One region of the Lysinibacillus sp. NPDC093210 genome, then DNA from elsewhere that is predicted to be linked to it. Evidence: riboswitches for the same ligand, from Rfam matches in the RefSeq annotation. Region 1 holds a riboswitch; each other region holds the start of a gene.
What was found. Region 1 has a riboswitch for S-adenosylmethionine ahead of ACIP9C_RS21940 (bifunctional homocysteine S-methyltransferase/methylenetetrahydrofolate reductase). Riboswitches for the same ligand answer to the same signal wherever they lie in the genome.
Positions count from the first base shown of each region.

Region 2: linked by a shared signal. The riboswitch ahead of ACIP9C_RS01315 (YezD family protein) and the one ahead of ACIP9C_RS21940 (bifunctional homocysteine S-methyltransferase/methylenetetrahydrofolate reductase) in region 1 are both predicted to bind S-adenosylmethionine.
Region 3: linked by a shared signal. The riboswitch ahead of ACIP9C_RS19410 (cyclase family protein) and the one ahead of ACIP9C_RS21940 (bifunctional homocysteine S-methyltransferase/methylenetetrahydrofolate reductase) in region 1 are both predicted to bind S-adenosylmethionine.
Region 4: linked by a shared signal. The riboswitch ahead of metK (methionine adenosyltransferase) and the one ahead of ACIP9C_RS21940 (bifunctional homocysteine S-methyltransferase/methylenetetrahydrofolate reductase) in region 1 are both predicted to bind S-adenosylmethionine.

Region 1 covers NZ_JBIVOE010000014.1:25,019-32,601, reverse strand. The annotation lists gene ACIP9C_RS21955 (SEL1-like repeat protein) at 1-368, shown strand, start outside; gene ACIP9C_RS21950 (methyl-accepting chemotaxis protein) at 1,042-2,331, shown strand; gene hemG (protoporphyrinogen oxidase) at 2,858-4,246, shown strand; SAM riboswitch class I at 4,372-4,471, shown strand; gene ACIP9C_RS21940 (bifunctional homocysteine S-methyltransferase/methylenetetrahydrofolate reductase) at 4,563-6,410, shown strand; gene metH (methionine synthase) at 6,403-7,583, shown strand, end outside.
Region 2 covers NZ_JBIVOE010000001.1:266,391-273,973, reverse strand. The annotation lists gene ACIP9C_RS01345 (GNAT family N-acetyltransferase) at 1-324, opposite strand, end outside; gene ACIP9C_RS01340 (Dps family protein) at 529-978, shown strand; gene ACIP9C_RS01335 (general stress protein) at 1,176-1,682, shown strand; gene ACIP9C_RS01330 (DMT family transporter) at 1,851-2,750, opposite strand; gene ACIP9C_RS01325 (LysR family transcriptional regulator) at 2,885-3,760, shown strand; gene ACIP9C_RS01320 (phosphopantothenoylcysteine decarboxylase domain-containing protein) at 3,858-4,532, shown strand; SAM riboswitch class I at 4,749-4,843, shown strand; gene ACIP9C_RS01315 (YezD family protein) at 4,917-5,072, shown strand; gene ACIP9C_RS01310 (flavin reductase family protein) at 5,277-5,765, opposite strand; gene ACIP9C_RS01305 (hypothetical protein) at 6,580-7,083, shown strand; gene ACIP9C_RS01300 (hypothetical protein) at 7,098-7,583, shown strand, end outside.
Region 3 covers NZ_JBIVOE010000009.1:170,798-178,380, reverse strand. The annotation lists gene ACIP9C_RS19415 (DedA family protein) at 266-862, shown strand; gene ACIP9C_RS19410 (cyclase family protein) at 934-1,671, opposite strand; SAM riboswitch class I at 1,769-1,870, opposite strand; gene ACIP9C_RS19405 (YuzC family spore coat inner layer protein) at 1,980-2,285, opposite strand; gene ACIP9C_RS19400 (VOC family protein) at 2,561-3,004, shown strand; gene ACIP9C_RS19395 (methyltransferase domain-containing protein) at 3,077-3,679, shown strand; gene ACIP9C_RS19390 (DUF1540 domain-containing protein) at 3,794-3,952, shown strand; gene ACIP9C_RS19385 (group-specific protein) at 3,995-4,243, opposite strand; gene ACIP9C_RS19380 (histidine phosphatase family protein) at 4,394-4,942, shown strand; gene ACIP9C_RS19375 (SIMPL domain-containing protein) at 5,010-5,660, opposite strand; gene ACIP9C_RS19370 (YunC family protein) at 5,696-5,998, opposite strand; gene ACIP9C_RS19365 (hypothetical protein) at 6,117-6,239, opposite strand; gene ACIP9C_RS19360 (polysaccharide deacetylase family protein) at 6,674-7,345, shown strand; gene ACIP9C_RS19355 (hypothetical protein) at 7,418-7,583, opposite strand, start outside.
Region 4 covers NZ_JBIVOE010000001.1:1,111,750-1,119,332, reverse strand. The annotation lists gene ACIP9C_RS05500 (NUDIX domain-containing protein) at 1-59, shown strand, start outside; gene ACIP9C_RS05495 (alpha/beta hydrolase family protein) at 43-819, shown strand; gene ACIP9C_RS05490 (alpha/beta hydrolase) at 1,047-2,003, opposite strand; gene pckA (phosphoenolpyruvate carboxykinase (ATP)) at 2,107-3,693, opposite strand; SAM riboswitch class I at 3,896-4,014, shown strand; gene metK (methionine adenosyltransferase) at 4,270-5,466, shown strand; gene ACIP9C_RS05475 (gamma carbonic anhydrase) at 5,830-6,342, opposite strand; gene ACIP9C_RS05470 (alpha/beta hydrolase) at 6,478-7,284, shown strand; gene ACIP9C_RS05465 (alanine/glycine:cation symporter family protein) at 7,415-7,583, shown strand, end outside.

The sequences.
Region 1 (7,583 bases):
TTGAAGCGGAATATAGGCTTGGGGGAATTTATTTAGAAGGTCATTTAGGGCAAACTCGTGATGTAAATAGAGGTTTATATTGGTTTGAAAGAGCTGCTGAACAATATCATGTAGATGCATTTTATGATTTGGGCTTTATTTGGAGCAAGGGGTTAACAGGAATCCGTAATATTGAAAAAGGTATTCATTGGTTCAAGCAAGCGGCACTTCAAGGAGACCCTGAAGCAAAATTACAACTTGGCCACATTTACAATAAAGGTGAAGGCATACCACGGAATATTAAAGAAGCGAAGAAGTGGTATGGACTTGCTGCAGAAGCAGGAATAGAAGAAGCGTCTCAATTACTTGAGGAGTTAGATAATTTGTAAAACCCCAAATGTTGTTATACTGGAATTACCCGCAATGGTTAGTTATAAAATAACCATTGCGGTTTTTTGCTGTTATAAAGAAAATAATGCTTTTACGTCATTACAAAGAATTAAGTACGCAATGGATTAAAACTTTGCATAATTGGTCAATTATTAGAGTGGTTATTTAAAACTATTTATTAACCATATCGCTATTGGTCTTTTTGAACCATTTTCAGATGTGATTTTAGGTTTAATGACCTCGTCAGAATGAATAAATGATAGTTAGTGAAATTGCTGATACTTAATTATGCTTGGAGTAATTCAACCTATATTCTTTAATTAGTAAAAAGACCGTCGATATAGCTAACGAAAAATGTTGAATTAGTAATTTTATCACATTTCCAGGATGGATAACTTTTTTGTTTAGCATTAAATATTATAGTGTTAAATGGTAAAATATAGGTTAATATAAATTGACAATTATATTTAAAGTGTATATTGTAAATGAGTAATTTTAAAATGTAAAATTAATGCATTATTGATTATTATGATGTTATTTTGTTATATTATTTTCTTGTTAATTTATTAGCGGTCGTGGTATTTTTTCGTATATTTATAAATATATTTGGGTAAACGGAAATAGATTATGCTCAGCTCTTCAAAAGAACACGTATATGAAAGAGGGAAAAGTGTGATTTTTCAAAAACAGAAAAAGGCAATGGCATTAGATTTACAACAATACTCAGTGACAATGGATGTTCCGAACTCACAAACATTGGTGAAGCAGATTGAAATGTTAAATTTAACCAAACTGGATTTGCAATATTTAAAGGCTTTTAAACCATTTGTTGAGGACAACATCAATCAAATCGTTGACCGATTTTATGGAATGATTGGAACTGAGCAAAGTTTAGTAGATATTATTAATAAACATAGTTCTGTAGATAAGTTGAAGGTCACATTGCGTCGGCATATTATTGAAATGTTTAACGGTACAATAGATGAAGAGTTTTATAAAAGACGAGTAAGTATCGCAAAAGTACATGTACATATCGGCCTTAGAACACAATGGTATATTTGTGCTTTCCAAGATTTAGCCATTTCATTTATTGACTTGGTAGAAAAATATGTAGAACATCCTATGGACCAATTTAATACGATTCGTGCAATCTCTAAAATTTCTAATTTTGAGCAGCAGCTTGTATTAGAGGCTTTTGAAAGTACAGTCGAACGCCTAAAGGAAAATGTAGAACGTGAGAAAGAGGCAGTTGAGAGAAAAATCGTGGAATCTTCAGAGGGTCTTGCTGCAATTTCTCAAGAAACAAATGCTTCATTCCATCAATTAAATAATCAATCGCATGAGATTAAGGAATTGGCGAAAAGATCATTACAGGTCAGTTCGCTAGCTGAAAGTCAGGCGATTGAAGGTCGGGAATGTCTACAACATCAATCAAAAAATATGAGTAACATTATTCAATCAGTAGATGATATAACAGACAATATTAAGCAATTGTCAGAAATGTCTAAGGAAATGGAAGCGATTATGAATGTTGTGACAAACATTGCAAATCAAACAAACTTATTAGCTTTAAATGCAGCGATTGAAGCAGCTCGTGCTGGAGAAGCGGGGAAAGGCTTTAGTGTTGTAGCGGATGAAGTTCGTAAATTATCTAGTCAAACAAAGGAATCTGTCACATCCGTAGCTAAATTATTAGAAAAAACGACGAAGCGAACGGATAAGCTTGCCCACACGCTTAGTCATATTCAGGAAGAAGTTGCATCAGGTGAGGAAAACATGGCTCAGACTGAGGGGCAATTTAATAAAATTTTAGATGCTATGACACAAGCTAAATGTCAAAGTGATCGTATGGAAAAAGAAGTGATGGCTGTGGCTCAGATTCTTAATGAGCTTGGACTTGCATTTAATGAAGTCACAATTTCAGCAGATAAATTAGCGAATGTTGCCCAAAATTTAAACTAAATTAATGATTTTTTATAAAATGGGGCTAAAAAGTCCTTCAAATAAAAATTAATTTAAAATCCGCTTTGCTTTCCGCAGGTAGGATAGGAGCTTTATTGTCTTTGTGCTCTTGCCCCTTACAGAAAACGAAGTGGATTTTTATTTGTATCGGAAAACGGGTGTCAGGCACTCAAACAATTTCAAGCATGCATTTTAAGACTAACTAAGTAAAAATCCCCGAAAACTTTTGGAGAACGCACGCACTGTAAGCCACAACAAACCGCGCCACAGTGAAGGTTGTGGCTCACAGTATGCATGCGAAAAGCACAGTGGATATTTGCGCTATAGGAAGCCAAAGTTATGCTAGGTGTTATGTAAGGTGTCAGGCACGCAAACAATTTACCCGTAGCGGAATCAACGGCAGTATTCATCTATTTATTTTTTGATTGCTGCATTTTTGCTAAATTTGTAATGGGTTGAACGTAAATGTTTGCAAAAACAGTTTATACTAATAGGAGATAAATAAAGAAATTAGGGGCGATTCTTCATGGAAACAATAGTTGTATTAGGTGGAGGAATTACAGGTTTATGTACGATGCATTATTTACAACGTCAAGTATTGGAGAAAAAAATAGATGTAAACCTAGTACTTGTTGAAAAAAATGCTTACTTAGGTGGAAAGCTACACTCCGCATATGACCAGGGTTTTATTATGGAAACAGGCGCTGATTCAATTGTAGCTCGTCATAAAGGCGTCATGGAGCTAGTACAGGAGCTTAATTTTGAACAGGAGCTAGTGTACAACGAAACAGGAGTATCTTATATCTATACAAACGACGAATTACATGCAATACCAGCTGATTCAACATTCGGTATTCCTATGAGTTTAGCATCTCTGGAAGCAAGTACGCTTGTATCAGAAGCTGGTAAGCAAATCGCATTACAGGACTTAACGATGCCGAATAAAGGCTTTACTAAAGAAAGCTCAATAGGCGAGTTTTTAACGTATTACTTAGGTGAAGAGCTTGTGCAAAATCAAATAGCGCCAGTATTAGCAGGAGTATATTCTGGTGACCTACATCAACTTTCGATTGCTTCTACACTGCCATACTTAATCGATTATAAAGATGATTACGGTAGCATCATCAAGGGGTTTGATGCAAATCGTGAACAATTTATAAAAGCTTCCAATAAAAAGTTTATTTCATTTAAAAAAGGCTTATCGTCTCTGATTGATCGCCTTGAAGAAACGTTAACAGAAGTAGAAATTATCAAGGGCGTAGCAACAACAAGTGTAAAGAAACATGAAGGGCAATATACAATTTCATTAGCAAATAATAGAAAGCTTGAGGCTGATCACGTTGTATTAGCGCTGCCGAATGAAGCGGTGCAAAGCTTATTACAGGACCCATCGTTAGATCATTATTTTAAGAAATTTACTACAGCTTCTGCAATAACAATTTATCTAGGTTTTGATGTACCGGATGCATTGCTACCAGCAGATGGAACGGGCTTTATTGTGTCACATAATTCAAATGTCCAATGCAATGCAGCAACTTGGACAAGTAGAAAATGGAAGCATACATCTGCTAATAGTAAATTGCTTGTACGACTCTTTTATAAGAGCATCAATCCTGCGTATGAAAAATTATGTAAGATGACAGATGAAGAACTAGCTGCTGTCGCATTAGACGATGTAAAGAAAAGTTTAGGGATTGATGAAAAGCCAACTGTAGTTAATGTGGCCAAGTGGATTGATCAAATGCCAAAATACGATTTAGCACATCATGAGGCATTGAAGGGCTTAACAGCTGAGCTTGCAGAAAGCTATCCCAATTTATCGATTGCAGGCTGCTCTTATTTCGGAGTAGGCATTGGTGCTTGTATTCAAAATGGTAAAAAAATAGGCGAAGAGCTTGCAGAAAAACTAGTATAACCGTAAAACAAATGCGGAAATTTGATATTTTTCTGGAGAAATCTCCTTTGTTGAGTGAAATAGTCTTGACTCTATCGCCTGTAAACGATATGATTCTTTTAATTATTTGAAAAATTCATACTACATTCTTATCGAGAGAAGCCGAGGGACTGGCCCTATGAAGCTTCAGCAACCAACTAATGTCAGGTGCTAAATCCAGAAGACCTTTTTGGTCGAAGATGAGAAGGAAAAACAATTACGATTCGTTAAAGCCTTCTTTTTTGTAAAAGAAGGCTTTTTATATTTTTGGATACAAGGAAAGTGAGGGTTACGTTTTATGGGATTGCTAGAAAAGTTAAAAACACATGTATTAACTGCAGATGGTGCCATTGGTACTGTATTATATGGCTACGGCTTGGAGTACTGCCATGAAGAAATGAATGTACAGAGACCGAAGTTAATTGAAAAAATCCATAAAGAATATATTGCTGCTGGTGCAGATGTGATTCAGACAAATACTTACGGTGCTAATGCTATTAAATTAGCACGCTATGGTTTAGAATCGCGAGTTCAGCAGTTTAATGAAGCGGCAATCACGATTGCGAAACGTGCCGCAGCAGATGGCGGACAATTTGTGTTAGGCACAATTGGAGGCATTCGTGGTATTCGTAAAAGTGATGCAACGTTAGAGGACATTTTATCGACAGTCGAAGAGCAAGCAAATGTGTTACTTGCAGGCAATCCAGATGGCCTTTTACTTGAAACGTATTATGATTTCGAAGAGTTAAGCGCAACGTTGAAAATGTTACGTGCCAAAACAAAGCTACCAATTATTGCGCAGGTGTCGATGCATGAACCAGGCGTGTTACAAAATGGAATTGCATTAAATCAGGCATTGCACGAGCTAGAAGCGCTTGGTGCAGATGTAGTAGGCGTAAATTGTCGTTTAGGGCCGCATCATACAATTCAAGCATTTGAAGGAGTTGAGCTTCCTGAAAAAGCATTTATGTCTGCATATCCCAATGCATCCTTGCTAGATTTAGAGGATGGGCGTGTCGTATATGAGTCAGAAGCAGATTATTTTGGTCGTGCCGCAGTTGCACTAGTTGACCAAGGTGTTCGTTTAATCGGTGGTTGCTGTGGAACAACACCAAAGCACATAGCAGCAGCGAAAAAATATTTAGAAGAGTTAACGCCTATTGAAGAGAAGTTTGCCAAGCCTGAAAAAGTACAGGTTGTACGTGAAGCAGAGCCTGCGACGTATGAGCCATTGCATGAGAAGGTAAAGCGCGAGCGTTCGGTTATTGTGGAGTTAGACACACCGAGACATTTAGAAATTGATGGCTTTATTCAAGGGGCGAAAAAATTATATGAAGCAGGCGCTGATGTAGTGATGATGGCAGATAATTCACTCGCATCGCCCCGCATTAGTAATGTGGCAATGGGGGCGTTATTGAAGGAAACGCACGGTGTCCGACCGTTAACGCATATAACGTGCCGTGATCGTAATTTAATTGGATTACAGTCGCATTTGATGGGTTTAAATGCACTTGGCATTCATGATATTTTAGCGGTTACTGGAGATCCGACTAAGGTAGGTGACTTCCCGGGTGCCACAAGCGTTTATGATGTATCTTCTATGGAACTAATCCAGCTGATTAAACAGTTAAATGAAGGTATTTCATTTTCTGGAAAGCCACTTCGTAAAAAGGCAAACTTCTCTGTAGCGGCAGCATTTAACCCGAATGTACGTGTACTAGACCGAGCAGTGACTCGACTAGAGAAAAAGATAGAGCATGGTGCGGATTACTTTATTTCTCAACCAGTTTATTCGACAGAAAAAATCATTGAAATTTATGAGGCAACAAAGCATTTAGAAGCACCAATTTATATTGGTATTATGCCAGTAACGAGCTATAAGAGCGCTGAGTTTTTACACCATGAAGTACCAGGTATCAAACTATCTGACGATGCACTGTCACGCATGAAGGCATGTGGCGAAGATAAGGAACGTTCAACATTAGAAGGGATTGCAATTGCTAAAGAGTTAGTAGAAGTAGCTGCAGAGTATTTCAATGGTATTTACTTAATTACACCGTTTTTACGCTATGATATGACGCTAGAGTTAATGAAATTTATTGAGCAATTGGATGAACAGAAAAAAGGGGTAAGTATAGATGGCTAAGCACTTGATTGAAGAGCAACTAGAGAAACGAATATTAATTCTGGATGGCGCAATGGGTACAATGCTTCAAAATGAAAACTTATCAGCAGAAGATTTTGGTGGCGAGGAGCTTGATGGTTGTAACGAGAATCTTGTATTAACTAGACCTGATGTGCTTGAAAAGGTTCACCGTAAATATTTAGAGGCTGGTGCGGATATTATTTGTACAAATACGTTTGGAGGTACACCTCTCGTATTAAATGAATACAATCTTGGGTCTAAGGCAGAAGAAATTAATAAACGTGCGGTGGAAATTGCGCGCAAAGTAGTGGATGAGTTTTCTACTCCAGAGTGGCCCCGTTTTGTTGCCGGAGCAATGGGTCCAACGACGAAAACATTATCAGTAACTGGCGGTATTACCTTTGATGAACTTGAAAAAAACTTTTATGTACAGGCAAAGGCGCTTATCGAAGCGGGTTCAGACGTACTGCTTCTTGAGACGAGTCAGGATATGCTAAATGTAAAAGCGGGGACACTGGGAGTGTCACGTGCGTTTGAGGAAACTGGAAAAGAACTACCTGTTATGATTTCAGGCACGATTGAGCCAATGGGCACAACGCTAGCAGGGCAAACGATTGATGCCTTCTACATATCAATTGAGCATATTAAGCCGTTATCTGTCGGCTTAAACTGTGCGACAGGTCCAGAGTTTATGACAGATCATATTCGTTCGTTAGCGGAGCTTTCTACCGGCTATATTAGCTGTTATCCAAATGCTGGTTTGCCAGATGAGGAAGGTTGCTATCATGAATCACCAGAATCTTTATCTCAAAAATTAAAAGGTTTTGCTGAAAAAGGCTGGCTTAACATTGTTGGCGGTTGTTGTGGAACAACACCAGCACATATTGCGGCAATTCGTGAGGTATTGAAGGATGAAAAGCCGCGTCAATTACCTGAAAGCACACATGGTCATGTTGTATCAGGTATTGAACCTTTAGTATACGATGATTCGATGCGTCCGCTGTTTATTGGGGAGCGAACTAATGTTATTGGCTCTCGAAAGTTCAAAAATTTAATCATTGACAGTAAATATGAGGAAGCGGCAGAAATCGCACGTGCACAAGTGAAAAATGGGGCACATGTTATAGATATTTGCTTAGCGAACCCAGATCGTGATGAATTAGCGGATATGCG
Region 2 (7,583 bases), on a different contig from region 1:
TAACGCAATATTTGCAATGCCTTGACCAATATGTTTTTCCCCAACTCTATAACCGATATGACCTAGCTGTTGATCTTTAACGATATCTGTTAAATTGATACGTCCAACGATATGTCCGAGTTCATTTTTAATTAAATAGAAATAGGATAGCTTTTGCGCTTGTTCGTCAAGTAGCAAAATGTTTTTCTTTTTAAAAATAGTAAAATCATAATAATCCTCGCCACGACTAGGTACCATTTTTTCAAAATATGCTCGGTTTTCAAGTTCAAATGCATATAAATTTTCCATATCATGATATGCCAATTCGTTTAATGTAATTTTCATAAAGTCTCCTATGTTGGATTGTTTTTATTCCATTGTACAATAATGTGCACAAAGTGGAATATATTTACTGTTAAAGGTTCTAAGAAAAGAGAATTTTTATTTCACTAATTATTTTTTATTTTATTTATTGTGTCTACTTGACAGGGTGCGTCTTGTTGTTGCATACTAAAAACCTAAAAAAAACTATAATTTGGAGGGGTAATTATGCCACAAGATTTAAACAAGGAATTGAATAAACTAGTAGCAACTTGGTCAGTACTGTATACGAAACTACATAACTATCATTGGTATGTAACAGGTAATGCCTTTTTTACACTCCATGCTAAATTTGAAGAATTATATAATGAAATTACAATTAACTTCGATGATACAGCAGAGCGTATACTGTCAAAAGGTGGAGAGCCAGTTGCTACGTTAAAAGAATATCTCGAGCTATCATATGTGGAAGAAGCAACAGGTAAAGAAACTGCTGATGAAATGGTAGCAACGACTGTTTCAGATTTTGAAAAACTAATGCAAGCTATTAATCATGCTATGCAGCTAGCGGCAGAGGAAGGGGATGACCGTACTGAAGATTTATTAAATGGGATGTACTTATCCCTTGAGAAACATACTTGGATGTTGAAAGCCTTTCTTGATAAAAAATATGCATAATTAACATTGGCACTTGGAGTAAAGTTAATAGCTCCAAGTGTTTTTTATAGCGATTAATAGAATATGACAAAAACGCAACAGAAAACAATATGATATGACAAATATTACAGTTATATAAAGGATGCATAAAAAGGGTTTTTTGTGAAAGTGACAGGGTACATACATAGTAAGCCTTACAAAATTAGGAGGAATTGAACATGATGAATGAACAAAACCCAAAAATTGAAGTTGCACATACGAGAGAAGAGATGTTTCATATTTTAAAATGTATGCGCATGGAAGGTTATAACGCAGATGAAATTCATATTATTTCTAGAGAATCAGATGAAATTAAAGATGTTAAATCAAATGGTGATGTGAAAACACATGAGGCAGGTAATTGGCTTGACCAAATTAAATCATGGTTTACAGGTGAGACAGCTGTCACAGAAGGTTTAAAACGATTTGATCTTACAGAGGGTCAAACAGCTTATTACGCTCAACTGGTTGAAGAAGGAGCCATCGTATTATACGCGGAGCATGATGATGTAAATCCTACAACGTCTACACTTGCCGCAGATTCAAATCGCGCTCCACTTGATCCATTTGATACACATGTAACACCACCTGAATCTATCGTTGATGAGACACCAGCACAACGCGAAGAGCGACTAAAAGCTGAAGAGCAAATGAATGAAGCTGAACAAATGAGAAGATATTTATAAAGGTAAAGTGGCTAGAATTTAACTAGCTTGAAAACAAGCAAAAAGTGAAATGGTATGCACTCCATTTCACTTTTTACTGTTTTTATAACAGTGTGCGTCAAAGCTTAGATAATCAGAAAAAGACCCTGAGAATTTTACAAATGTAAATTTTTCAGGGTCTTTGTATAATTAATGCATCACTTTTTCTTGTTCATGTTTTCGCATAAATCGAAGAATATGAAGTTGCTCTAATTGAGCGACAAGATTACCAATTAAAATGAAGCTTCCACCGATAAGTAATTTTACCGTTAGTCCTTCGCCAATGAACATCATCGCAAACATCGCTGCGAAAATAGGTTCTAATGAGAATATTAGTCCTGTATGTGTAGCAGAAGTATACTGTTGTGCAACAGTTTGGCCAACGAAGCAAAACGCGCTACAGATAATACCAAGACCTAAAATCGCAATCCATGAAGTAGTTGAATTCGGAAGTGTAGGTGCTTCAAAAAGTAGTGTTAAAACAAGCGCATAAATTCCAGCAAAACCGAGCTGATAAATACCATAGGAAATCGATTCTACGCTACGTGTAAAATGACCGTTTAACAGTAAATAAATCGAATAACATAATGCCGCGATTGCAACTAATATATCGCCCATTTGAAATGTAAATGAATGTTGAACAGTTAATACTGTAATACCAATCATCGTGCAAATAATTGCAAAACTTACTGCTTTTGATGGCAACTTTTTCTCGATAAAGCTACTGAAAATGGGCACTAAGACTACTGTAAGGCTTAAAATAAATCCTGCATTTGACACAGAAGTTGTCTCTAATCCAAATAAGCTAAGTGCAAACACAATGAATAACAGCAAACCTTGAATAGCTGCGTATTTCAATGTTTTGAAATTGACCTTTATCATACGCTTATAAAAAATAATGCCTGCTGCCAAAAATGCGATGATACAGCGTAATGCTACCACATTAAATACAGCTAATGTTTCAAGTCCCATTACCATAAACGTATAAGACAATCCCCAAAACATTGTAACTATGACCATTAATAAATTTGCTTTCCCTTGATTACTCATTATGCACCTTCTATCTCTGTGTACTAAAACAGTTTCATACTAAAATTTACTATATATCTTGTATTGTGATTAGTAAAACGAATGTTTATAATGATTAGTATTAAAAAAATTCATGTATATATGAGGGAATGTGAATGAGTTTAGTCAAATATGAGATTTTAAATAAAGTGGCAGAAGTTTCTAGCTTTACGAAAGCTGCAGACGCCCTTGGGTTAACCCAATCGGCAGTTAGTCATGCTGTTTCCAGCTTAGAGAAAGAATGTGGATTTGCCCTTATTCATCGAAGTCGAACAGGAGTGACATTAACGAGCGAGGGACAAACAATGCTTCGGGCTATGCGAAATGTTCTCGATGCGGACGAATTATTACAACAAGAAGCTGCCCATATTCTTGGTGTAACGCGAGGGAAATTGCGAATAGGTGTTATTTCTAGTATTTCTTCCAACTGGATGCCAGAAATTATCCGTATTATGGACAATCAGTTTCCAGGTATACAAGTAGAGTTACGTGAAGGGGACTATTATGAAATCGAACAGTGGCTACAAAGTGGTGAAGTAGACGCTGGCTTCCTTAATGGTCAAAAATCGGAGCAATTTCAATTTATCGAATTGGTCCAAGACCCACTTTTATGTATAGTCTCCAATCAAAGCTCTCTCTATAATCGTTCAGAAATTGATATTGCTGAACTAGAAGACATGCCTTTTATAATGACATCGTATCGGGGAACTAATGATGTAAAAGTAATTTTAGAAGAGTACCATGTTAAACCAAATATTCGATTTGAGCTATCGGAGGAGGTTGGGATTATTTCGATGATTTCACACCATTTAGGCATTACTATTTTACCTCGATTAGTGATTAACCGATTACCATCCTCATTAAGGGCTATCCCACTAAAGCAAGGTGGTTATCGTACGATAGGGCTAGCCATGAAACATCAAGCCTCACCGGTCACTAAAAAGTTTGCGGAAATTTTAAGTGTGTGGCTAAAAGATCAAAATAAGAAATAGGTTATTTAAGCTTTTTACGTTAAAATAGAACATGTAGATTGCTTATCAATTAGTTATTTTTTAAAAATGATAGTTTGAAAAGAAAAGGTGAGTGTGAGTGGGGACATTACAAGGAAAAACCGTACTCATTACAAGTGGGGGAACACTTGAAAAATGGGATCGTGTGCGAGGGCATACGAATTTATCGAAGGGGTCAATGGGCTGTTATTTGGCTGAAGCAGCTCTGGCGGCAGGTGCGAACGTCATCTATATGCATGGCTATTTTGCGCAACTGCCGATTAATCAAGATAAAATGCGTACAGTACGCTTTGAAGGTATTGAAGATTTAGGTGATAAGGTTCGCTATGCTGTACAAAATGAACAAGTAGACATCGTTATTATGGCAGCTGCAGGTTCAGATTGGGTCATTGATAAAGTATACGATCAATCGGGGAATCTAATGGAAGGTGCAGGGAAGATGCCATCTGACGAGCCCCCTGTTATTCACTTTAAAAAAGCACCAAAAGTGTTAGGCAAAATAAAGGGTTGGCAACCAAATGTCACGTTAGTAGGTTTTAAGCTAGAGGCAACAGAAGATGAGGAATTTTTACTGTCCCGTGCACGTCTTCGTATGGGAACTGCCAATGCACAGTTGATGGTTGCCAATAGTTCACAATCTTTATATGGCGGACAAGAGCCACATTGGATTGTACCTGCACAAGGACAACCTATTAAAGTCATTGGTAAACAAGAAACTGCAAAAGTGTTAATGGAATACTTACAAAACGTATAAAGAGCGGCTGTGTGGAATATATAATTCTGCACAGCTTTTTTTATGTTTTGAACATTCATACTAATGCTTTCAAGATCTTAAGATTGGATTTCAAGAAAATTTAGAGCTATAAAAATGTACCTTTTTTCTCTATTGCATAGTATTCAACTAGGTTTTATAATATTTATATTGACAATAGGTTTTCTGAATTATAGAATTATTTCCAAGAAACGTAAACTCTTATCGCGAGAGGTGTGGAGGAATTAGGCATAATGAAGTCTCGGCAACCGAGTTAATAGGTGCCAACTCCAGCAAAGTCTGAGAGATAAGGGGAGGCATCAAATCGTCTTGATGCATGGATCTCTTTTATACACAAAAGTATGAAAAAAAGAAGGGGTGTATCGTATGTCTCAACTGTCTAAGATTGATGATAAGAAATTAGAAGTTATTGCGAAGGCTATTCAAAATTTAGAATTTGGTGAAGTGCAAATTACAATTCAAGATGGAGTTATTGTACAAATTAATCGACTTGAAAAACAAAGATTTCCTCAGAAAAAGTGAAGCTTTAAAAGAAGCAGAGAAATTAACTCGCGACCTAATTTTAGGCTTATTGTCGCCACATGGTGTCCTGAGTTAATGTGCAACATCAATGAACTTGGTTCATGTTCCAATATTGAACGCAAGGGCAGTTTGTTCTAAATATTTTTAACTTACGAACAAGAAAAGTAGGCATCTCAAAAAAATTTGAAATGCCTACTTTTTATTTTATTCGTAAAAGCTCGTTGGGATTTGACCAATATGCCTACGATGATAAAGTAATGGTTCTTTTTTTGCATTATCAATTTCCAAAACATGACCAATGAAAATGGTATGGTCGCCCGCATCAATTTTATTAAATGTTTTGCATTGAAGCGTAGCTAACGTATCATGCAATATTGGCAAACCGTGTACAGAAGTAGACCATTTGACTTGCGCAAATCGGTCAGAGATTTTACTAGAAAATACCGTACATAATTGTGTTTGATCGTTCGCTAAAATATTTACCGCAAATTTGTCCGTATTACTAAAAAGTGGATGAAGCTGCGATTTTTTGTCCAATGACCATAGGATAAGGAGCGGATCTATGGAAACAGATGCAAAAGAATTGACCGTTAAGCCAATCGGTTCATTAATATCGCTGTAAGCTGTGACAACTGTGACACCTGTTGGATAATTACCTAAAGCCTGTTTAAAAGCAGTTACTTTGTCCGTCATACAATCACCTCTTATTATTTTATGGAGAATACGGTTTGTTTGTTCTTGTAGCATTTTTTCTGGTGCTATTATGGATAGCCTACAAAATAATCCAGCAACTGTAAAGCGTATATTATTCAATTATTATAATATAAAAATTTCTGAAAGGAGAAAGAGAATTTTAATTATTTCTAAAATATGGGTTTTTTATATAGATTTTTAAAGAGATACATATTTTATTTATTGACTATATTAATGACATAGGATAAAATTTGCGCAATAATTTATAATTATAATTTTCTAAAAAAATAGAATTGTATTTACTTAATAAAAATGCTTGATTTATTGATTCTTCGCCTATTGAATGAGTTAAGTATTTTCAAATCACATATAGCCAACCAATCATTGTTTTCAAACCATCAACTTCTATCAGCATATATTAATATTCTTGAAGTAATAAAAGTATTTGAGGGTAATGGCCCTTTTATAGAAGGAAATTTATTAGTATATGTATTTAAGGATTTCTTATTAATCCCTATCTTATTGTATTTAATTTTATTTATAAATATTTTAGTTTTGAAGATGCCTTAAAGTCTTGGGTTGAAGGTTGCTAAATGTATTCCATCAAGATCGTTAAGAAATAAATGGTATACCAATTCTATGATATTGCCTGATTAACAAAAAATGTAATACTCCAGGTTGTGCACAAGCAACTGAAGTTGATAATTTAAATTGGGTAGATATTGAAGAAGAAGAAAATTCAATATCTATATTTGAAGCACCAGAAATATTCGATAGTCTAGAAGAAATAGATTGGGATAATGTAGAAGTTTCATTGATAGAAGAAGTAGAATGGCACAATATCCCTATAGAAGTAAATGAAGAAATTTTATCTAATGGAAATAAACCTCGATTTTTGCCACTCGTGGCAAGGCTTGTATTAAGTGGAGGGAAATATGTAATTAGATGGGGTTCTAAGGTGTTTAAAAAAGCATCTAAATCTAAAGTTTCAAATGCTTTGACTAATTTTGAAACTGCAACGTTTAGAGCAGGAAGTCATACTTTTAGATTAACTAAATCAGATATGGAACATATGTTAACTCGACATCACCCGAAATATTGGGATGGGTCAATAAGGGGAAATCAATCGTTTTATAATCCAAATTTAAGTGTAGATGATGTAAAAAGTATTGCTTTAAATATAGCTAAACAAAATAATACGATATTAGCCAAAAAAGGAACAAATGGTATGTTCAGAGTAGAGGGACAAGTAGATGGTGTTAAATACGTACTAGGGATTAAAGATGGGCATATTAGACAACTATATCCAAAAAACTAATGTGAGGTGAATATATGATGGAAGTAGTAACAATTAATGAATTCGTTGTAAAAAGAATTATCGACGATTTGGAAGATGCAGTCAACAATCCTGATAAATATACGATAAGCATAAACGATAATTGGCATGAATTTGTTTCTTTTATCAATAACACTCAAAATAAATATATAGAAGAAGACGGTCTTCTTAGACTTGATGGTGGGTTATCGATTAAATGCTATAATAAAGAAATTTTAGGTGTTCGATATTGGGACTATCTCCCTGAGCTATGGGGATATATTGTCAATGTGATTGAAGATTACTTAGAGGACGGCATTGGGAAAAGTTATTTTCCTGATCAACCAGTTAAAATACAATTAAAGCAATTAAAAAATAAAAAAGTACAATTTTTATTTGATAACGACGATCATGTGTTAGAATTTGAACAAAAAATGCTATTAGGTATCTTTTTAAATCGTGCTGAAGTCTTTTTTACTGTTCTTGTAAAAGAACTTGATTTG
Region 3 (7,583 bases), on a different contig from region 1:
AAGTCGTTTTGACGTGAGCTACAGTAAGGGATATGGAGTCCTCGTAAATAGAAATTAGCGCTGAAAGAGATACGTAGCTACGGTAAAAAGGTTTTTTTGTGAAAACTGAATTTAACAAAAATAAAGTAGTGATGATTGTACAATATTGATATACATGTAATAATGATTAAACCTATGCAAAAGTGATTGTTAGAAATAATTGACTTTAAGAGGCTTATGTTAAGCTGAGATAATGGGAAAATTAAGGCTTTAGGTGGGGTAAAAAATGGTGCATCACGTGCAATCTCTTATTGAACATTACGGGTATTTTGGGATTATTCTTATACTAGTTGGAGGGATTGTCGGGCTGCCACTTCCTGACGAAATTTTTTTAACCTATGTAGGGTATAATGTTTATCGGGAAAATTTAGAGCATATTCCTGCATTAATAAGTGCTGCGGTGGGAGCTGCAGGAGGCATCACCCTCAGCTACTTTGTTGGTCGTCGATTCGGTTTGCCGTTATTACAAAAATATGGGCCGAAAATTCATATAACTGCACAAAAAATTGAGTTTACGAAAAAATTGTTTGAAAAGATAGGGCCTGTACTATTATTAATTGGATACTTTATACCTGGCGTTCGTCATCTTACAGCATATATTGCAGCAATTAATAATTATCCTTATAAAAAGTTTGCTGTTTATGCGTATGCTGGTGCAATCGTATGGACTTTCACATTTATTACTTTAGGGAAAGTGCTAGGAAATAAGTGGCGTTTTGTTGGTATGTATTTATCTCAATACAGCCTATATGCAGTATTGTTATTTATAGTACTAATGCTGATTGTGTACTTTTTATTTAAAAAAAGAAATACTATTAAATGAATACAGCCTGTTAAAAGAAGGTCTGCTGCAAATGTTTATATGGCATTTGAGGCAGACCATTTTGTATTGACTTAAGGCAAAATCGCAAAAGAACGTACAGGGAATCCAGATGCTTTTTCAGGCTTTGGCACAATATTGAAAATGACTGCTCCTTTTGCTGGTAGCTTATCTAGATTCGTCATTAATTCAATTTGATATGTATCCTGATCTAGTACAAAGTATTCGCCATCCAGCGTTCCGTTTTTACGGAAATCTGACGCTGAATCCGTATCGAACGTTTCATGACCAATTGCATTGATGTTCCGTTCTGTAAATAAAAACTGCAACGCTTCTAATCCCCAACCTGGAATATGGTTATGACCGTCTTTATCTTTATTATTGAACAAATCCTTATCTGGCCAACGTTTACTCCAATCAGTTCGCAGTGCAACAAATGTCCCTGCTTCAATTTCTCCATATTCTGCTTCGAAATCTAAAATATCTTGTACACTTAACGAGAAGTCATTGTCCGATTCAGCTTCCGTAGACTTATCAATAACAATTAGCGGTAGGACAAGTTCTTTTAATTCTAATTCGTCTAAGTAGCGTGTATCTGAAACAAAGTGGATAGGTGGATCGATATGTGTTCCATATTGCCCAGGAAACGTAAATTGTTGTGCAAAGAAGCCGTCATCATGCGAAAATAACGTTTTAAATTTGGCATCTTCAAACATAAAGAAATGAGGCGAGTTAGGTCCGAATGTGTGTGTTAAGTCGACCCATTGCTTAGATTTTAATAGCTGCAATGCTTGTAAAAGTTCATTTGTCATTTTTATTCCCTGCTTTCTTTTACTATGAATAGTTAAAAACAAAATAAAAAAAGAGCCCTACTTGTAGAAGAGGACTCTCGTGTAACTGAAGTCAGTCTCCTCATCTTTTTGCGAAGTTCGCAAATTGGAATTAGCACCATGCCTAAGACTGGTTGCTGAGACTTCATAGGGCCAATCCCTCCATCTCTCTTGATAAGAAAAATATATGAATTTTCAGAAATAGTAATACCAAATACTTTAGCATAATCAAAAATAGTTTACAAGTTCTATAGGAGTGCATGGTTATAAAAAATAAGAAGCCTTCTTCATCACCAATATAAAATTACCGCTATACTACAGCACCCACCTTCTGATAATACAATTCGAATATTATCTGGCGTATATTTCGCTTCAAACTTCGCCGTAACACCCGCTGAAGAAATGAGTTTTTGCACTTCATCTTGCTTGGAAAGCTGTGCAGCATTCTTAAGATCATGTGCAAATTGATCAGACCCTTCAATTTTCTCTGTCAGTAATTGGGCCTGCTGCATAATTGGCTGAATTTGTTTGGCAGATGTCTTCAACTTCAATGTATTAATAGGCGGGTACGGATTAGGGTTTGGAGATGTGGGCATCGCAAGCTGTCCGGGCAAATGATATAGTAAAGGGGTGTTAGAAATGCCCCAATTTGGATATTGATTTACATAAACATAATACGGATAAGGATTGTAATACAGCAGAATTCCTCCAATCCATAGCTAATATCTTAGTGTATCTTATGTAGCGGCATTATGTTTTGTGTTGAGGGTCATCTTTTATATGGAGCGTGTACCATGGTCATGGAGATAAAGGGAAATTAACTAAAATAGTAGAATAAGTAATAGATAATGTAGAAAAGGGGGAAGATGGGATGAACCGTTTAAATTTAATTACATTGGGAGTAAAAAATATGGTAGAATCGCTGGCATTTTATCGTGAAGGGCTGGGTTTTGAAGTAGTCGTCTATGGGGATGAAACAAATCCAGATGTTATTTTTTTCAATAATGCAGGAACAAAAATATCTTTATTCCCAATTGAGCGCTTAGTAAAGGATATTGATGAAGCGAATCCACCCGCTGTAGGTAATGGCTTTAATGGCATTACACTTGCCTATAATGGAAAGTCTAAAGAAGAAGTCGATGAAGTATTTTTGTTAGCAAAAAAAGCTGGGGCGAATATTGTAAAGGAGCCTGAAACAGTGTTTTGGGGAGGCTATAGCGGGTATTTCCAAGATCCAAACGGCTTTTATTGGGAAGTTGCGCATGGTGATATGTGGGAATTCGATGAAAATGATATGATAATTATTAAGGAATAGATTGACGGCGTGCTTTGATGAAGTTAGGTCATAGCACGTTTGATATACTTAGTCTAGAGAGGAGATGAGAAAGTGAAACCGTTTTGGGAGAAAGATTACTTAGCAGATACGCATTATGCTTTTGGTAAACCAAGTGAGGAAGTGGTTGAATGTGCAAATAGGTTACAAGCAGGTGCACGCATTTTAGATATAGGATGTGGTGATGGTAGGCACGCAGTCTATTTAGCACAGCTTGGGTTTGAGGTTGAAGCCATCGATATTTCGGAGGCAGGCATCGCTAAAATCAATAGATACAAAGAGTTGCATCAATTACATAACTTGCACGCTATTGTGCAAGATGTTACTACATATGAGTTTAAACGATCCTATGATTGTATTATTTCACATGGCTTGTTCCACTTTTTAGAGCGTGAAGCTTGGCATAACATTATTCAATCAATGCAAATACATACGAAGATACAGGGCATCAATATTATTACCGTATTTACAGACGAAGTAGATATTCCAGAAGATTTAGCACCATTTATTAAAGGAATATGTAAAGAAGGCGAAATCAAAGATTTATATCATAGTTGGTCAATTCAATATTATCGTTCTTACCAATTTGAAGATCAGCATGACAACAATATTAAACATTGTCATGCAGCAAATAAATTAGTCGCTGTAAGAAGATAATAAAGAAAAAACGAAGCACCATTGTTATTTTAGGTTATTTTAAGGTTTTATGTTTAAGTTAAGTATTGAAAACTCCACTTTTGTTAAGGATAACAAAAGAGGAGGTGTGATACGATGGCACAACAGATTCTATGTGAAGTCAATAACTGCACGTATTGGGGCTCTGGTAACAAATGTACTGCAGAAGCTATTTACGTTGTAAGTCAAAAAGGTCAGCATGCATCCAATAGTGAAGAAACAGATTGCAAAACATTTACACCTGAAGAGCATTAATGACGTTAGGGTAACCCTTTAGGGGGCTACCCTTTTTTTATGTCATAACTGGTACATATCTACTTTGTCTTTCTTAAACAATAGGGTATGTGCATTTTTGACTTTTTCCTCTACATAATCTAATGAATAATTGCCAAAGGCGTCTGTTAAATCACCGATTGCACGAGATAAATTATCAATGACAGGTATTAATGTTTCGAGCTCATTCAATTCTTTTCCTGCGTTCATCTCATCCATAATTTCATGAGCAAGATGTTGAATTTTCCGAAGGCGTTTGTTTTCCGCTTGCATCATATCCTCCTTTAAGCATCATCTTTTACACTGACTAAATATATGATGGTTGTTTGTAGTTCATGAGTGAATACCTTTACTGATATTTGTTATAAATAGTAAAATATTATAAATAGACATAGCGATTTTTTGAACTGGGAGGGGAGCGAAATGAAGAAGATTTACGTAATTAGACATTGCGAAGCACAAGGGCAACCTTCAAATGCACCTTTAACAGAAAAAGGGCACGAGCAGGCGAAGCGTTTAGCTGACTTTTTTCATACTTATAAAATCGACCGAATTATTTCGAGTCCTTTTTTACGTGCCATCCAATCGATAGAACTATTAAGTAAAACAACAAACAAAATAATTGAGTTAGATGAACGTCTTTCAGAACGTATATTAAGCACTGATAATTTACCAGATTGGTATGAAAAACTAAAAATGACTTTTACTAATTTGGATTTAAAATATGAGGGTGGGGAGTCCAGTCAGGAGGCAATGGATCGTATCAAGAATGTTGTAAAAGAAGTGGCTGAGAGAGGAACTGAACATACAGTTATCGTCAGTCATGGTAATCTAATATCCTTACTATTAAAGAGTTATCAAAGTGATGTAGATTTTCAGTTTTGGCAAAGGCTAAGTAATCCAGATGTCTATCAAATAAGCTTAATTCATAACGAAGCGGTTATCGAACGTATTTGGGACGCACAACAATAGAAGACAAGAAGCCAGACTACATTATGATAAATGGAGTCTGGCTTTGTTTGACGTTCCGAAACTATACTTAGTATTGAAATGTAACGCGAACAGCGGCATTAATAGTGATATGCCCTTGTTCAATAGGTGTTACCATTGACGAATCTGCCATTGCCATCGATTTATATAGCACAGGGCCACTTTCGTTTTCTTCAACAATTTCGATCGGCTGAGGATGCACAGATAATTGCATCGTCTGTGCTATCGTGTTAGCTTTCATTTGGGCATTATGAAGTGCCAAGCTAAGTGCCTGCTGGTAATATACATCTGCATTATCAATTTTAAATTGGATTGAGGAAATACGATTTGCTCCATTTTCCACAGCGGTATCAATAACAGCCCCAACAAGATTTGTATCAGGTATTTTTACCGTAATTGCATTTGCCACCTCATAGCCTTTAAATACCTGTTTGCCATCTACATAATCATAAATAGGCGCAATCGTATAGGTGGCAGTTTGGATATTTTCCTTTGGAATAGTTAGTGCCATGATGGATTGAATTACACGATTCATAATGCTAGCATTTTCCTGCTGTGCTTGTTGCACATTTTCTCCTTGCGTAGTTACCTCAATTTGAAGCTGAACATAACTGGCATTCGCAACTACTTTTCCATTTCCTGTTACAGTCATAATTCGCGTTGCAGGGAGAGAATGTGGGTTTGCATGTTGGTAATACATTTAATACCACCTCCCGACTGGTCTCTAGTAATGTTTTAAATCATTTTTAACAATGCTTCTACACCAGTCATTCCTGCGAATATGCCTAGTTGCTCTGCCTCAAATGTAACGGATTCTAGTGGGGCTGTTAACAGCTCATCTATTGTTTTCACTCCAACCGCCCGACCTGCAATGATTTTTCGATCCAATAAGCGACTATTTAAAAGACCGACATCTAATGCACCACACATGATGTAGCCCGTATCATTTGAAATAGTTAGTAGTGTCGTTTTTGGTAAATGTACAATTACAGCAGTGAAAAAATGACCTTTAATCATAATAGGTTCAATTGTCACCATGAACATCACACTCCTTTTCTCTCTATACATATGGCAATAGATAAAAAGGTGTTCGGTATTTTCACTAAAAAAGTGTGTGTGACGTTAATTGTTTGAGAATTGTTTGAGTGCCTGGCACTTATTTTGTATAAGAAAGCAATGCAGTTTGTTGTATATTTTTTAACGCTAATTTAGCCTCATCTTGCGTAGTGTACTCGAACATACGATATGAATCTTGTTCAAAAACAGTAATAACCCACATTATTAAATCCCCTTTGTAAGTAAATTTGTAGTATAACAGAAATAGAATATATTGCTGTTGTTATATATCAGTTTATGCAACTAATTTTACACCGATTTTTCAAAAAATAAAGTGGTAAATGAAAGGTTTCACATTTCGTTCAAAATTGACGCTACGTTTGTGGGAATTATTTAAAAATAAGGATATTGCAAAAAAGTTTAATTAAACAAGTTATTAAAGTATAGAGAAACAGTTTGTTAAATAGTTTTTCAACATAATTTTATAGAGGGCATAAGTAAAATCAGGTAGTCTTTTTGAAGTATAATTCAACGTGTTTCGTAAATAGTAAGATGAGCTGTAATATGCAATAAAATGCGGGAGGTGATACTGTGATACGTAAAAATGTATTGTTTTTGACGGCTTGCTTTTTATTCATTTCTATATGTTTTACAGAAATGAATACCTCTGCAGAAAAAGGGCGTAGTGAATATGAGGAGACTGGTGAGGTTGTGTGGGATATTAACACAAAGGATAAAATCGTTGCCTTAACCTTTGATGATGGCCCAGATCCGAAGTATACCTCACAGGTGCTAGATATTTTAGCTAAGTATGAAGCAAAGGGGACCTTTTTTATTATTGGTCAAAATGCAGAAAAGTATCCAAATGTTGTTTCAAGAACTTATAAAGAGGGTCATGAGCTAGCCAACCATACTTACACACACCCATTCAAAGTTTCTGTATCTAAATTACAGGAGGAATTACAGCGGACAAACGAAATGATTAATAATATTACTGGTTTTTCACCTGTTTTATTTCGTCCTGTAGGTGGTAATTATAACGATAAAATAATTAATACTGCCGTAAAAAATGGTTATCAGGTCGTAATGTGGTCTTGGCATCAAGACACACAAGATTGGAAAGAACCAGGCGTAAATAAAATTGTCCAAAAGGTGCTCGGTGGGACAAAGCCTGGGGATGTTATTTTGTTTCATGACGGAGGCGGCAACCGCACACAAACAATTAAAGCCCTAGAAGAAATAGTACCTACATTAAAAAAACAGGGCTATACATTTGTAACAGTATCGGAACTAATTGAAAGAAAACAGCAACAAGAGAAAGTCCAATAAAAAAATAAGCCATTTCAATAATGAAATGGCTTATTTTTTTCCTTAAAACAACGGATATTCTACGTATTTAAACTAGAAAAATAATAAAGGCGCTAATGCAATACCGGCAATTGCACCAAATGCGATTCCAATGCCAAGTCCTGCTCCAAATCCTGGTCTAAATCCCCAACCCCAAAAACCTAAACCATATCCTCTGTTTTGTCTATCAGGTAGAATCCATACCTGTCTTCTATCCACT
Region 4 (7,583 bases), on a different contig from region 1:
AAGACGAAGGCATGCAAAAAATGCTAGAGGAGTTGAAGCGCTATGACGATCAATGGTGAAATAGTTGAAAAACGTCCATACCCTTCACCGAATCCAGCTATTCGCTTATCGGAAATTACTTATTTATCACTTGGATTACGGGTTAAAGGCTTGCTAGCAGAGCCTAAGGCAGAAGGTACATACGATGGGTTTTTATATTTACGTGGAGGAATGCAAAGCATCGGCATGGTGAGACCAGCACGTGTTGCCCAGTTTGCCGCACAAGGTTTTATCGTTTTTGCCCCTTACTATCGAGGGAATAGAGGGGGAGAAGGTCGTGATGAATTTGCAGGTCAGGATCGTTATGATGCAGTGCATGGGGTAGATGTGCTAAAGCAATTTTGCAATGATAATATTCATGTGTTTGGCTTTTCACGTGGAGGTATTATGGCGCTGTGGACGGCAATTTTACGTAAGGATATTACTTCAGTTGTTACGTGGGCAGGTGTTTCTGATGCGACAGCTACTTATTGGGAGCGGACGGATATGCGTCGTATGATGAAACGCGTAATAGGAGGGACACCTAATCGTGTACCAGAGGCTTATGATGCACGTACACCTTTATTTGAAGTTGAACATATTACAGCACCGGTGCTAATTATTCACGGCTATCGTGATGAAAATGTTGATATTGAACATGCAAGGCAATTAGCATTTTACTTAGAGGATGCCAATAAGACGTATGAAACGTGGTATAATCATCGATTTGCACATCAATATCCACCTGCTCAAAATCGTGAAACTGTGCGCGCTTTGTGCGAATGGATGAAGAAACAGTGATATTCTAGCAAAGGGACATGTTAAATTGTGTGAGTGACTGGCACTTATAAATCATAAAAATCCACTGTACTTTCCATGGGCAAATGGTAAGCCGCAACCGTCGCTAATCGCGCCGTTTATTGCGTCTTACGCTACTTGTGTTGCCATAGGAGTGTTCGTGGATTTTTATTATGTTAGTTATAAAATATAGGGCTAGAATAGTAAATTGTGTGAGTGACTGGCACCGATTATTTTACGTAGGTGCTTAAAAATGATTGAATTGTTTCCCAATATTTTGCTCCTGCTACATTTTCAGCTCTACCGTGACCTGCACCTTCAACAAGTAGTTTTTCTTTAGGCACATTGGCTGCTTCATAGACTTCATTTAGCATTGAAGAAGGGACGAATGTGTCGTTACTGCCGTGGATAAATAGCATCGGTGTTTGTGATTTTGCAACTTGTTTGACCGTATCAGCTTCACCAAGTGTATAGTCAGCTTTTAATTTCGTTACGGCTGAAGCAAAATACATAATAGGGAAGGCTGGTAAGTGGAAGATCTCTTTTAGCTGATAAGAAAATTCACCCCAAACAGAAGAATAGCCACAATCCTCGATGATTGCCTTAACGTTTGTAGGTAATTCTTCACCAGATGCCATCATTACTGTGGCGCCTCCCATCGAAACACCAAAAAGGACGATTTCTGCATCGTTATTTAATTGGACCGTATTGTCAATCCATGACACGACATCTAAGCGATCATGCCAGCCCATTCCGATATAGTCTCCTTCACTTTTACCATGACCTCTTGCATCAGGAATAAGGACATTATAGCCCATGTCATAGAAGTGTTTTGCATACTTGGTCATCTGTAATCCATCACTTGAATATCCATGAAAAATAATTGCCCATTTATTTGATTCATTTTGATTTTTAATGGAATAGGCATGTAGTTTTAGTTGATCTATGGATTGAATCGTTGTTTCTTCGTAATGGCTGTTAAACCATGTTTCACGAGCCTCTTTCTCTCTCACTTCATTCGGATTAGAAGCAATTAAATTATGTGGTGCATCAAGAACGGCTGATTTATCAGATTGTGGATTTAACGCCAAGTTGTAAAAGTAATTGCCTGCAATAAATCCAGCTCCAATAAATAACACAAATAATGAGACGATGATGCCAACTAGTATTTTGTATTTTTTTTTCATATGTATCCTCCAATACTATCCAAAATATAAAAATTTGAAGAGTATTTTTTATGGAAATGGGTATAAAAAAGGGAACGAATAAATCGTTCCCTTAGTCGCATTATTATTTTAATGGACCACCAAGTTTAGTGATTGCTTCAGAAACATTTGAGAATTTCTTGAAGTTGTCATTGAATAGACCTGCAAGTTCAGCAGCTTTTACATCATAAGCAGCTTTGTCTGCCCATGCATCGCGTGGGTTAAGCACTTCTGAAGGTACACCTTCAACTGCTGTAGGAATGTGTAAGCCAAATACAGCATCTTGAGTCGTTTCAACGTTGTTTAGTTTACCATCGATTGCAGCACGTACCATTGTACGAGTGTAAGAAAGCTTCATACGGCTACCTGTACCGTATTCGCCACCAGTCCAGCCAGTGTTTACTAAGAATACTTGTGCGCCATGCTCATCGATTTTTTGACCTAACATTTCAGCATAAACAGTTGCTGGAAGTGGAAGGAATGGAGAACCGAAACATGTAGAGAATACTGGTTCTGGCTCTGTTACACCACGTTCAGTACCTGCAAGTTTAGATGTGAAACCACTTAGGAAGTGATACATTGCTTGTTCTTTTGTTAATTTACTGATTGGAGGTAATACACCAAATGCGTCAGCAGTTAAGAAGACGATTGTTTTTGGATGACCTGCAACAGATGGATCAACAATATTTTCGATATATTGGATTGGGTAAGCAACACGTGTATTTTCTGTTAATGAAACATCATCGTAGTCACAAACACGAGTTTCAGGATCTACAGCTACGTTTTCTAGTACAGAACCGAAGCGGATTGCGTTATAGATTTCAGGTTCTTTTTCAGCAGAAAGGTTAATTGTTTTTGCATAGCAACCACCTTCAATATTGAATACACCGTTGTCAGACCAGCCGTGCTCATCGTCACCGATTAATTTGCGGTCAGGGTCAGCTGATAAAGTTGTTTTACCAGTACCTGATAAACCAAAGAATAATGCAACGTCGCCAGCTTCACCAACGTTTGCTGAACAGTGCATTGATAGGATGCCTTGTTGTGGTAATAGGTAGTTCATAATACCGAAAATAGATTTTTTCATTTCACCAGCATATTCAGTACCACCGATTAGGATGATTTTCTTTTCAAGTGATACAATAATGAATGTTTCAGAAGATGTACCATCGATAGCTGGATCCGCTTTAAAGTTAGGAGCTGAGATAACTGTGAAGTCAGCAACATGAGAAGCTAATTCTTCTTGTGTTGGACGGATAAATAATTGATGGGCGAAAAGATTATGCCAAGCATATTCATTGATTACTTGGATGCTTAATTGTGAATCTTTGTCAGCACCAGCAAAACCGTTGAATACGAATAATTCGTCACGTTCTTTTAAGTATTTAACTACTTTTACATATAAGTTATCGAACACTTCCGAAGAAATTGGTTGGTTTACTTTACCCCAGTCAATTTTATCTTTTGTGCTTTCTTCTTCTACCGTATATTTATCTTTAGGTGAACGACCAGTGTATTTGCCAGTTTCTGCACGAACTGCGCCATCTACTGTTAACATAGCCTCACCACGAGATGTAGCTTTTTCCGCTAATTGTGGTACTGAAAGTTGAACGTTAATGTTCCCGCCGTTTAATAATTCCTTCAGTTCGTTTGCAATTTCTACTGAATTCATCGATTAAATACCATCCTTTTTTATAGTATTCCCTTGAGTTTGAGGGAGTTTTTCTTAATTTCAAAAATAGTATAACACAATTGCTTTAATAATCTATACTAATTCAAAAATTATTTTCGTGTTTTAAATAACTTTCAACAAAAAGTCATAAAATAATTGACAACGTTCGACCTTTTACGTAAGATGAGGAATTGAACGGATACTCTTATCCCGAGCTGGTGGAGGGTCAGGCCCTGTGAAACCCGGCAACCTGCATGAACTATTTCACGACATGCGCTGGTGCCAACCTGATGCAAGGGGAAAACCCTTGAACGATAAGAGTGAAAGGTTACGAAGTCATTATTCCTTTCCTCATGTAAAGTACGTGAGAAAAGGATTTTTTTTATTTTCATAATGAATGTAAAGGTAAGTATATACAATTCTTTCCTTATTATAATGACGGATCTTTCGAAATCCTCATGTTAAAAGCAACAACGGCTTGAAAGTTCTATCCTTCAGGAGCGAACTTGACATGGGTAATGAGTACCGTATTAATTTCGCAAATGCTATTTGTAAGAGTAATAGGAGGAAAATCAAATGACAAACCGTCGATTGTTTACATCAGAGAGTGTAACAGAAGGACATCCCGACAAAATTTGTGATCAAATTTCGGATGCCATTTTAGATGCCATTTTAAAAGAAGATCCAAATGCACGTGTAGCGTGTGAAACAACTGTAACAACAGGATTAGTATTAGTAGCAGGAGAAATCACGACTTCTACTTATGTAGATATTAAAGGTATCGTGCGTGATACGGTAGCAGAAATTGGCTATACACGCGGCAAATATGGCTTTGATGCTGAAAACTTAGCAGTACTAGTAGCAATTGGTGAACAATCACCAGATATTGCTCAAGGTGTAGACCAAGCATTAGAAGCGCGTGAAGGTTCTATGACTGACGCAGATATTGAAGCTATTGGTGCAGGTGACCAAGGATTAATGTTCGGTTACGCTTGTAACGAAACACCCGAGTTAATGCCTTTACCAATTAGTTTAGCGCATAAATTAGCTCGTCGTTTAACAGAAGTACGTAAATCAGGTGAGCTAGCATATTTACGTCCGGACGGTAAAACACAGGTGACAATTGAGTATGATGAACACAACATCCCAGTTCGTGTCGATACTATTGTTATTTCAACACAGCATGACGAAGAAGCGTCGCTTGAGCAAATTCAATCAGACTTAAAAGAGTTAGTAATAGCACCAGTAGTACCTAGTGAGTTATTAGATGCTCAAACGAAATATTTCATCAACCCAACAGGTCGTTTTGTTATTGGTGGACCTAAAGGAGATGCTGGACTTACTGGACGTAAAATCATCGTTGATACATACGGTGGCTATGCACGTCATGGTGGTGGTGCATTCTCTGGTAAGGATGCTACAAAAGTAGACCGTTCAGCTGCATATGCTGCTCGTTATGTGGCAAAAAATATCGTTGCTGCAGGTTTAGCAGAACGTGCTGAAGTCCAACTTGCTTATGCCATTGGTGTAGCACAACCAGTATCAATCGCAGTAGATACATTTGGTACAGGAAAAGTAAGCGAAAGCGAAATCGTAAAGTGGGTTCGCGAACTATTTGATTTACGTCCAGCAGGCATCATTAAAATGCTAGATCTACGTCGCCCAATTTACAAACAAACGGCTGCTTATGGTCACTTCGGTCGTACAGATTTAAATGTGCCTTGGGAAAATACGGACAAGGCTGATGCATTAAGAGAAAAAGCTAGTCTATAAGCTATTTTATAAAGAGCATTCGTATATGTGGTAAACATACGCAAATGTTTTATTGAAGGGGGCTACTTAATGGCCCCTTTCTAACTTGCTTCAGCATTCATACCCCACTTCTAAAGGTTGGATTTGAATGCTGAAGCAAGTTAAAGGCCCCGGCGGATGTCATAGATTTTCTAAGGAGCTTTTAGAGCAGACTGTAAAAAATCTGGACGCAATTATGCCTAGGCGTAATTGATTGCAAAAAAATTCGCGTCTTTCCGTTTACCTTGGAAGGATATCGCGAATTTATTTTTTATCCTATATAACTTTGTTTCTTACTAGAGCACTTACACCTATATCGTAGCCCGCGTATTTTTAGGGCATCCATTATTTTTGAAGAGATTTGTAATATTGACCTTTTTCTGCGTATTCTCTAACAATACGTTCCATGTCTTCTTTATCTTCAGCATTTAATTCACGTACAACTTTTGCTGGACGACCTAATGCTAAGCAATTAGGAGGAATGACTTTACCTGGAGGTACAAGACTACCCGCACCAATAAATGCACCTTCTCCTATCTCTGCCCCATCCAACACGATTGATCCCATACCTATTAATGCATTTTTTCGAATTGTACAGCTATGTAAAGTTACTTGGTGTCCAACTGTTACTTCATCTTCGATTATTAATGGATATTTTGGACTTTGATGTAGACAGCAAAGATCTTGGATACTTACTCGTTTACCAATTATTGTTGGTGATACATCGCCTCGAATAACTGTATTAAACCAAATAGTTGTCTCGGCACCAATCGTTACGTCACCAGTAACGGTTGCATAGTCAGCTATAAATACTGATGGATCGATATTAGGTGTTTTGTCTTTAAACGGATAAATCATGCTAAACGCCTCTTTTCTTTCTTTGATGTAGTATTATCGTATCAAATGCGCAATTTTATGCAAATATAATTTTATTATGACGTGAATATTTCGTTATAATCATTGTGTAACTATTTATTTAGGAGGACTATGTGAATGTGGAAATGGGAAGCTGATGGACAAGCGAAGGCTGTGATTGCTATTGTTCACGGTGCTTACGAAAATCACCGTTGGTACGCATGGCTTATTGAAAAACTCAGAATGGAAGGCTTCCACGTAGTCATGGGGGATTTACCGAATCATGGGGCAAATGCGAAACTCTCACGTGTCCATGATGAGGACTTTAAAGAGTACAACAAATATACAAGGCATTTAATTGAAAATGCTTTTTCATATGATTTGCCAGTGTTTTTAATGGGACATGGACTAGGAGCAACGTTAATCCTTCATACAATGCATAAGAGAAAATATGAGTGTGCAGGAATTATTTTGACATCACCTTGGCTGCATTTAAAATTACAGCCTGGCAAGTTATCAAATGCATTAACTAGCTTAAGTGCTTTAACGGCAAGCGTTAAAATGACACACGATATCTCTTTTGACAAATTAACGAGAAGTGTCGAAGGCAGAGATGAAATGAAGGACGAGTTTCCTTTTAAGTCCGTCATCTCAGTAAAGTGGTATCGTGAATTACAGCAAATGATGCGCAATTTAGCGGTCATGCCAAAAGCAGAGTTTCCGAACACGCCTATGCTTATTATGACTGGGGAAAGGGATAGTATCACGGAAACTAGACAAACACGCAATTGGCTACATCAGCAGGAGTTTGCTGAATTCCAATTTAAAGAATGGGCAAAATGCTACCATAATCTATTCCATGAAATAGAGCGTGAAGAGATTTTTGTCTATATCCGAGATTTTGTTAATAATGCCTTGCGTAGAATTGGATATATAATTCGATAGAATGTTTCCCCTCCGAAAAAATATTGTTGAATAAGATGTATAGTAACTTAAAAATAATGTTGTAATTTTCAGAAAAATGTAATACTATAATGTCTTAAAGTAAGAATATTCATATTTTGGGAGGGGTAAAATGGAAGGTATTGTAAGTTTTCTGAACAGTATTTTATGGGGACCGTGGTTTATTTATGGTATTTTATTGATCGGTTTATTCTTTTCAATTATTACACGGTTCCTACAAGTAAGACTCATTAAGGATATGTTCGTCTTAATGTTTAAAGGAGAGAAATCGGAAAAGGGAA